4 regions of the Rhizobium sp. 2YAF20 genome follow, and region 1 is predicted to be linked to each of the others. Evidence: riboswitches for the same ligand, from Rfam matches in the RefSeq annotation. Region 1 holds a riboswitch; each other region holds the start of a gene.
What was found. Region 1 has a riboswitch for thiamine pyrophosphate ahead of AB4Z52_RS05880 (YkoF family thiamine/hydroxymethylpyrimidine-binding protein). Riboswitches for the same ligand answer to the same signal wherever they lie in the genome.

Region 1 (2,197 bases):
AGGCGTTCGAATATTCCGACGGCTGGGTTGACGATGCCCGCATGGTGGTACTGAACGCACGCGACGCTGCCGACCGTGGTGCTGCGATCCTGTCGCGCACCAAGGTCGTGTCGGCAAGACGCGAGGGCGCCGTCTGGTCGATCGAGACCGAGGATGCGATGACGGGCGAAAAGCGGGCGTTTCGCTCGCGCATGCTGATCAATGCCGCCGGCCCCTGGGTCGATCATGTCCTGTCGGGCGCTATTGGCGCCCAAAAGGCCCACAACGTGCGTCTCGTGCAGGGCAGCCACATCATCGTCCGAAAGAAGTTCGACGACCCCCGCGCCTTCTTCTTCCAGAATCCCGACAATCGCATCATCTTCGCAATCCCCTACGAGCAGGACTTCACCCTGATCGGCACGACCGACCGCGACTATCACGGCGATCCGAAGGATGTGAAGATTTCGCCGGATGAGATCAATTATCTCTGCAGCGCCGCATCGGAATATTTCAAGGAGCCGGTTCGTCGCGAAGACATCGTCTGGACCTATTCCGCCGTCCGTCCGCTTTTCGACGACGGTGCCTCAAAGGCGCAGGAAGCGACGCGCGACTACGTGCTGAAGGTCGAAGGCGGCGAGGGTCAGGCGCCGCTTCTCAACGTCTTCGGCGGCAAGCTGACGACTTATCGTCGGCTTGGCGAGCATGCCCTTGAAAAGATCGGCGCGGCAATCGGGGTCAAGGGCAAGCCGTGGACCGCCAAGAGTTCGCTTCCCGGCGGTGATTTCCCCGCAAAGGGTTACGAGGCAGAGGTTGGCTCACTAAAGTCGCGCTACCCCTTCCTCGCAATTGCGCTGGCTCGCCGACTGGTCCGCCGGTACGGCACTCTGGCTGGGAAGTTGCTTGGCGATATCAGCTCGATCGAAGGCCTCGGGCGGAACTTCGGCAGCGACCTCTACGAGGTGGAAGTCCGCTATCTCGTTGCCGAGGAATGGGCCAGAACCGCCGCCGACATCCTCTGGCGCCGCTCGAAGAAGGGGCTCTATCTAAGCGCGCAAGAAGTCCTCGCCTTGGACGAATACTTGGCCGGGCAGACCGCCGGCGTCGGCGCCTGACCGTGAAGCGGCCTGGGTTGCCTGTCGCAATTCAAGGGTCTTCTTTCGGATATTGCCCAGCCTGCGAGGCTGTCTTTTTCCCATTGCGCACTGGCCGAGCCGGTGCTAGCTTCCGCGAAATTCACAGGGGAGCTCCGTATTGCCGGGGCTGAGATGAGAGGCGTCATGCCTCCGGACCCTTCAAAGCTGATCTGGGTAATGCCAGCGGAGCGAGGTCAAAAAAGTGTTCTCAGGCGCACAAGTCTCCCTATATCCGATGTCCGGCAATTTTGCCGAGATCATCCTTGATGCCGTCAAGGGTCTTAATCCCTATCGCGATGCGTTGCGCATCGAGACCGACGACATATCGACACTGATGGTCGGACCGCCCGATGTGCTGTTTTCAGCAATGCGCGACCTGTTCGTCGCCGCGGCAAAATCAGGCGAGCATTGCGTGTTGTCGGCAGCGGTGTCGCGCGGCTGCCCCGGCGAGCCGGACGATCCGGCCTGTGGGACGAGCCTCTTGGAACGCGACGCGTTGCCGCTCTTAGAGCGCATCGACGCTGCCTCGAAGACCGTTGCTGCCGCGCCAGCAAGCGACCAGCCGGCCGCAGCCCAATTCTCGCTCTATGTCATGGGTATCGGCGACCACATGGATGAGATCTATGGCTGCATCGATTTCCTGAAGCGCTCCGGCACATTCGACCGCTCCAAGAATTTCTGCACGAGGCTGCGTGGCGATGCCGGCGCCGTCTTCGCGACAATCCAAGAGGCCTTCTGCCGCTTCGGTCCGCCGGAGGGCCACGTGACGCTGGACATCACCATTTCGGCAAACAGCCCGACCAAAGCCTGATCGGAATCCGGCTATGTCGCAAAAACCCGTACCGGCGCGTCACGCGTTTCATTCTACTTTCGTCGGCGCTGTGCCGGCGGTCGCTGCGGCAGTTGCGTGCCTGCTCGCCTGGGAACTCTATGCCGACCTGTCCGGTATCCGACCCTCGACGCTGCCGGCGCCCTCGCGCGTGCTGGTGCAGGCATGGGTCAACCGTCAGGCGCTGATCGACAATACCTGGCCGACGATCTCCGCAACGCTTGCCGGCTTTGCCTGCTCGCTGGCCGTGGCCTTT
Region 2 (2,197 bases), on a different contig from region 1:
TGATGGAAGCGCCGGTTCGCTGCCTGCCAGGTGGCTACATCCGTCGCTCTATCACCATCAAGCGTTGCGCATTCCGCCTGATCGAGGATGGTGGGCGTCAGATGGGGAGCGGCGTTGCGCAAAGCCAGGACCTCAAGAGCCGCTCGCATGCGAGCGACCTCCTGCACCTGAGCAAGATCGAACGAGGCTACCCGCACCCCTCGCCTCGGCTCACGGACCGCAAGCCCTTGTGCCTCCAGCCGCCTAAGCGCCTCGCGCACAGGCACATGACTGGAGCCAAACTCCTCGGCAAGATAATCCTGCTTAAGCTTAGAACCGGGCAATAAGGCGCCTGTCACGATCTGGTCGGCCAGAATACGGCTGATCCGGCCAGCGATTGTCTCTTCATCATGATTGGTCATGCCTGATAGATAATTTGCGTCGGCTCGGCTGTCGAGCGGCGCCAGCCACCTTTCCAGGCCTCAAGGAGGCATCAGCCAGCAGCGTTCAAGGAAATTTGCGGCCAAACTCGCTCACGAGGAACGTATCTGAGATGCTGGAAATCTATGGTCGTCGGATAGATGTGTCGGCGAAATGGCGAGACAGCTGCGGCTCTTGCCCCATTCTGCTCGGCAGAAAAGGCATTCCGCGAATTCATAAGCAGTACCCCTTTGACCTGACCTTGCGCTGGGGTGAAATTTAAGCTTCGCATCGGGATCTCTTTTGCCGCAACCGCAATCCGGGCGAAGAAATGCTGCGGCATCCACCTTTTGCGGATTGCTTGTGGTATTTCGTTGCCGGCCCAAAGCTCCCAGCCATGCTAAAGGACCATTTCCGCCGCGCAGTTGGTTGCCTGCGAACCGGCCTTACCAAGTGGCTCCCTCAATCTTGCAACGTTCGCCGCAAAGGGGGCCTGACGAATGATATTTGATACGCTAAGCCACGGACAAAGTGACAACTCCCCGGGGTTGACATGACCTAAACTGAGGGCATAACTCTTGTGTCATTCACCAGGGGGGTCCCGGCAAGGGGCTGAGATACTGCTAGCGCGCGCAGTGACCCGTTGAACCTGATCCAGTTCATACTGGCGTAGGGACGGTGCGAACGCTTCGGTTGCCATGATTCCCTCACAGGAGAGATGCACCGGCGTTTTTCCATCATTCCGGCGTGAACTGGGTCTCCAATCGACGAGCTTGGAGCCTCATGATGAACATTGCCGCAAAGAATATCACACCGACCGTCACGACGGGACCGATGCCCGCCTCGACCAAAATCCATGTTCCGGGTGAAATCCATCCGAACATCCTGGTTCCGATGCGCAGCATCGAACTTCACCCGACATCCGGCGAACCGGCCGTCATCGTCTACGAATCATCCGGCCCCTATACGCAAGCAAACGCCGATATCGGCATCGAAAAAGGTCTCCCGCCGCTGCGGCGAGACTGGATCCTCGCGCGCAATGATGTCGAGGCATACCAGGGCCGCCGCGTCCGCCCGGAAGACAACGGTTTTGTCAGCGGCGAACGACTGACACCGGAATTTCCCGTTATCAGCCAGCCGCTAAAGGCAAGACCAGGCAAGGCCGTAACGCAGCTTGCCTATGCGCGGGCGGGCATCATCACGCCGGAGATGGAATTCATCGCCATCCGCGAGAACCTCGGCCGCAAGGCTGCCTCGGCCAGCCATATCCGCGACGGGGAAAGTTTCGGCGCCGCCATTCCCGATCACCTCACCCCGGAATTCGTCCGGCAGGAAGTAGCGGCCGGCAGGGCGATCATTCCGGCCAATATCAACCATCCAGAAGCCGAACCGATGATCATCGGCCGCAATTTCCTGGTGAAGATCAACGCCAATATCGGCAACTCGGCCGTCACCTCGTCGATGGCGGAGGAGGTCGACAAGATGGTCTGGGCGGCGCGCTGGGGTGCCGATACGGTCATGGACCTTTCGACCGGCCGCAACATCCACAATATCCGCGAATGGATCATCCGCAACTCGCCACTGCCGATCGGCACCGTGCCGCTCTACCAGGCGCTGGAGAAGGTCGAAGGCATTGCTGAGAACCTAACGTGGGAGGTCTACCGCGACACGCTGATCGAGCAGGCCGAACAGGGCGTCGACTATTTCACCATCCACGCCGGCGTACGGCTTCACTACATCCCGCTGACCGTCAACCGCGTCACCGGCATCGTCTCGCGCGGCGGCTCGATCATGGCCA
Region 3 (2,197 bases), on a different contig from region 1:
CGGCTGGGGCAACACCATCGACCCCGGCACGATCCGAGACGTTCTTCTGGAAACGACTGTCGGGCAGGCCTGGCTGGCGCAAACAGCAGCGGCGGTCATCCTTGCTCTTGCCTTCGCCCTGCCTTCGCAGAAGCGCATGGCATCGATCGCATTCGGATCCGCGCTCTGCCTTGCTTTTCTCGTGCTGACCGGCCACGCCTCGATGTATCAGGGATGGCTGCGACTTCTGCACCGGAGCAACGATGTCATTCACGTTCTGGCCAGCGGAGCCTGGATCGGCGCGCTCGTGGCCCTGTTGCCCATTCTCAAGCATTTCGACAGCGACGACTTTCGGGCTGACGCCCAGATTGCGCTGCGACGTTTTTCGAACGCCGGCCACGGAGCGGTCATGCTCGTGATTGGCTCAGGGATCGCCAATACATTCCTTGTCCTTCAGCGCCTGCCGACCGACTGGTCCTCGCCCTATCAGGCCATGCTTGCTGCAAAGATCGCACTCGTCGTCAGCATGGTCACCCTTGCGGTTATCAATCGCTACGTCTTCGTGCCCTCGATCGGAAAGACGCCGACACGGACCTCCAATATCATAAGGCTTGCTTGCATCGCTGAGATCGCTCTCGGGTTCACAGTCCTTGTGCTTGTCGCGGTCCTCGGCCTGATTGAGCCCGCCTGAAACCGTCGAATTTTTTGAGAAGCTGATCTGCCTGCGTCCTTGTCGCAATGACAATTAACTGATGACATGATCCCCTTTCTCTGCGAAAACCGCAGCAGACAGGGGCGTCCGTGGTAAGTCGGGCTGAGATGTACCCTTTGAACCTGAACCAGATCATGCTGGCGGAGGGAGTCGCTCGGGCTTTCGCACATCGCGCGTTTTGCCCCCGGCGCCTGCCCCACCTAGAAAGGGGTACGATGGATATCACCATGACAGTGGGAACGAGGCTCGCCTCGATGCGCAAGGCGGCGCCGCTCGTACACTGCATCACCAATTTCGTTGCCATGAACGTCGCAGCCAATGTTCTGCTGGCCGCCGGCGCGTCGCCCGCGATGGTCCATGCCAACGAGGAAGCTGGCGAATTTGCGGCAATTGCCGGCGCTCTCACCATCAACATCGGCACCCTGTCGACGGATTGGCTGGCAGGCATGCGCTCCGCCGCCATTGCGGCCACGAAGGCAGGCAAGCCATGGGTATTCGATCCCGTCGCGCATTATGCCACGGCATTCCGACGCGCTGCCACGGCGGATCTCATGGCCTTGTCTCCGACAATCGTTCGCGCCAATGCATCGGAGATCATCGCGCTTGCCGGACGAGTGAGCAGCGGCAAGGGTGTCGACAGCCAGGATGCCGTCGAGGAGGCGGAAGAATCTGCGCTCGAACTGGCGCGGCGACACGATACTGTGGTGGCCGTGACCGGCGTGGTGGATTTTGTCACGGATGGCAGGCGGTCAACTCGCATCGCCGGCGGCTCGGCGCTGATGCCACAGGTGACCGCGCTTGGCTGCTCGCTAACCTGCCTCGTCGGCGCCTTTGCCGCAACCACGCCCGATGCCCCGTTTGATGCGACTGTCGCGGCACTCGCCACCTTCGCGGTCGCCGGCGAACGGGCGGCGCAACGAGCCGCGGGTCCTGGATCTTTCTCCTGGCACTTTCTCGATGCTTTGGCGGCGCTGGACGCAGCAGCGCTTGATCTAGAGGCAAGGGCTGCAGCCGTATGAAGACATTTGACCTGTCGCTCTATCTCGTGCTCGACCCGGACCTTTGCGCTGGTATCGGCATGATCGAAACGGCTCGGGCGGCGGTCGCGGGCGGGGCGACGATGGTGCAGCTGCGCGACAAACATGCGGAAACGGCAAAGATAGTCGAAACCGGACGGGCTCTGAAATCAGCTCTTGCCGGAACCGGTGCACTGCTGATCATCAATGACGACATCGACGCGGCGCTGGCAATCGGCGCCGACGGCTTGCATATCGGACAGGACGACATCGATATTAGGGTCGCTCGCGCGATGGTCGGTTCGGATATGATCATCGGCCTTTCGGTGGAAACTGAAGCGCTCGCAGCGGCAATTGATCCGTTGCTGGTCGACTATGCCGGCGCTGGACCGGTATTCGCGACGCCGACGAAGCCGGACCACAAGCAGCCGATCGGCTACCAGGGGCTTGCTAGGCTTGTCGTACTCGCCCCTGTTCCGACTGTCGCCAT
Region 4 (2,197 bases), 160 kb from region 1:
CCTCGCGCTTATGGCATCAGGTGCCATCGGTCCGGTTCTCGGCGGTACGATGAGCGACCTCTTCGGCTGGCGTTCGATTTTCCTCGTCAATCTGCCGATCGGCTTCATCGTGCTTGCCGGGCTTGTGACGATGCTTCCCTATCGCAAGCCTGAGCGTAAGCCGAAAATCGACTACGCCGGCGCAATTCTTCTCGCGATGACGACGACGAGCATCGTGCTCGCTGCCGACGGCGCGGATCTTTTCGGATCGCTGCTGTCGCCCGCAAGCCTTGGCGTCATCGCATTCGGTGTCATCTGCGCAATCTCCTGGGTATTTGTCGAACGGCGCGCGCCCGAACCCATCGTGCCGATGACCCTGTTCCGCAACTCCACATTCAGCCTCCTGCTGATCTGCTCGGTCACGAGCGGGGCGGTGGGGATAGGCATGGTCAACTATTTCGCCCTGTTCCTTCAAACAACGACCGGCCTTTCGCCGTCTATGGCCGGGCTGCTGTTCATCCTCTTGACGGGTGGCATCGTCTGCGGCTCGCTATCGACCGGTCGATTGATCTCAGCGACGGGACGCTACAAGCCATTTGCCGTTGCCAGTGCTGCCTGCAGCCTGATTGTGTTCGCCGCATTGTCGCAGGTCCATGCGGGCACTCCGATCGCCCTCATCGGCTTCTTCATGCTCCTGCACGGCATTGGCATTGGCCTTGCGCAGCAGGTCCCCATCATCGGCGTGCAGAATGCCGCAACAAGCCGCGATGTCGGCGCTGCAACCGGTGCAGTGACCCTGTCGCGCATGGGCGGTGCGTCGATTGCCATCTCCATCTATGGAGGCATCGTTGCCGCCAGGCTGTCGCATATCGGCCTCACCATACCTGGGATCAGTAACATCGAGGAACTGACGCCGAAGATGATGGCATTATTGCCTGATGCAACACGGGAGGCGGTCGCCAATGCCTATGCTGCAGCTTTCAATCCGCTGTTCATGACTGCCGCCGTCACCTGCCTTATCGGCCTCGTCTCGGCATCGATGTTGAAGAACGTCCAACTGCCCGGAGCCGTCAAAAAACCGGATCCGACGACTGCCGCGCAAGCTGCCGAATAGCTGGGCTGATTGCAGTGCAAGGGACGACAATCGCCGCCCCTTGCCACCGGGCGACCTCCACGCTAAATCTTCAAGCGCTCTAACGGGGTGCCCTGCGTCAAGTGCGCAAGGCTGAGAGGCTTTAGACAAGCCAACCCGCGGAACCTGATCCGGCTAACACCGGCGGAGGGATTAGACGCGTGATATGTCAAAGCGCCCTTTTCCCGTTCAACACGAACCATGGAGGAGGCGCGACATGCCCACCGGATCGCTGACGACATTGATGGCAGGCCTTGCTTTGGCTCTGGCCGCAGCATTCACTATTCCCGGCAACGCTGAGGCGGCCGACAAGACGCTGACAATCTATACCTATGAAAGCTTCACCGCAGACTGGGGCCCCGGCGCCAAGGTCAAGGCCGCTTTCGAAAAGACCTGCGGCTGCACCGTCAACTATGTCAGCGTCACCGACGGCGTCGCGCTGCTTTCCCGGCTGAAGCTCGAGGGCGCCACCACCAAGGCGGACATCGTCCTCGGCCTCGACACCAACCTCATCGACGAGGCCAAGGCGACCGGCCTGTTCGACGCCCACGGCATCGACACGAGCGGCCTGAAGGTGCCGGGCGAATTCAAGGACGACGTCTTCGTTCCCTACGACTACGGCCATTTCGCAGTCGTCTATGACACGCAGGCTATCAAGAACCCACCGACAAGCATGCTCGAACTCATCGAGGGCGATCCCTCGCAGAAGATCGTCATCGAGGACCCGCGGACCTCGACACCGGGCCTTGGGCTGCTGCTCTGGGTGAAGTCCGTCTATGGCGACAAGGCAACAGACGCGTGGAGCAAGCTGAAAGGCCGTGTGCTGACGGTAACGCCGGGTTGGTCGGAAGCCTATGATCTCTTCACCAAGGGCGAAGCGCCGATGGTGCTTTCCTACACCACATCGCCGGCCTATCACATGATCGTCGACAAGACCGATCGTTATCAAGCCGCCGCCTTCTCCGAAGGTCACTATATCCAGATCGAGGTCGCCGGCCTGATCAAATCCTCCCCCAACGAGGACGTGGCGCGTCAGTTTCTCAAATTCATGGTCTCTCCGGCATTCCAGGATACCATTCCCACCAA

Region 2: linked by a shared signal. The riboswitch ahead of thiC (phosphomethylpyrimidine synthase ThiC) and the one ahead of AB4Z52_RS05880 (YkoF family thiamine/hydroxymethylpyrimidine-binding protein) in region 1 are both predicted to bind thiamine pyrophosphate.
Region 3: linked by a shared signal. The riboswitch ahead of thiM (hydroxyethylthiazole kinase) and the one ahead of AB4Z52_RS05880 (YkoF family thiamine/hydroxymethylpyrimidine-binding protein) in region 1 are both predicted to bind thiamine pyrophosphate.
Region 4: linked by a shared signal. The riboswitch ahead of thiB (thiamine ABC transporter substrate binding subunit) and the one ahead of AB4Z52_RS05880 (YkoF family thiamine/hydroxymethylpyrimidine-binding protein) in region 1 are both predicted to bind thiamine pyrophosphate.

Annotation. Positions count from the first base shown of each region.
Region 1 covers NZ_JBFRFF010000002.1:368,550-370,746, reverse strand. Annotated here, with positions in the region: gene glpD (glycerol-3-phosphate dehydrogenase) at 1-1,091, shown strand, start outside; TPP riboswitch at 1,207-1,322, shown strand; gene AB4Z52_RS05880 (YkoF family thiamine/hydroxymethylpyrimidine-binding protein) at 1,315-1,923, shown strand; gene AB4Z52_RS05875 (ABC transporter permease) at 1,937-2,197, shown strand, end outside.
Region 2 covers NZ_JBFRFF010000010.1:82,870-85,066, forward strand. Annotated here, with positions in the region: gene AB4Z52_RS15005 (GntR family transcriptional regulator) at 1-401, opposite strand, end outside; TPP riboswitch at 982-1,093, shown strand; gene thiC (phosphomethylpyrimidine synthase ThiC) at 1,186-2,197, shown strand, end outside.
Region 3 covers NZ_JBFRFF010000027.1:2,966-5,162, reverse strand. Annotated here, with positions in the region: gene copD (copper homeostasis membrane protein CopD) at 1-670, shown strand, start outside; TPP riboswitch at 761-857, shown strand; gene thiM (hydroxyethylthiazole kinase) at 919-1,710, shown strand; gene thiE (thiamine phosphate synthase) at 1,707-2,197, shown strand, end outside.
Region 4 covers NZ_JBFRFF010000002.1:205,442-207,638, reverse strand. Annotated here, with positions in the region: gene AB4Z52_RS05080 (MDR family MFS transporter) at 1-1,093, shown strand, start outside; TPP riboswitch at 1,167-1,281, shown strand; gene thiB (thiamine ABC transporter substrate binding subunit) at 1,356-2,197, shown strand, end outside.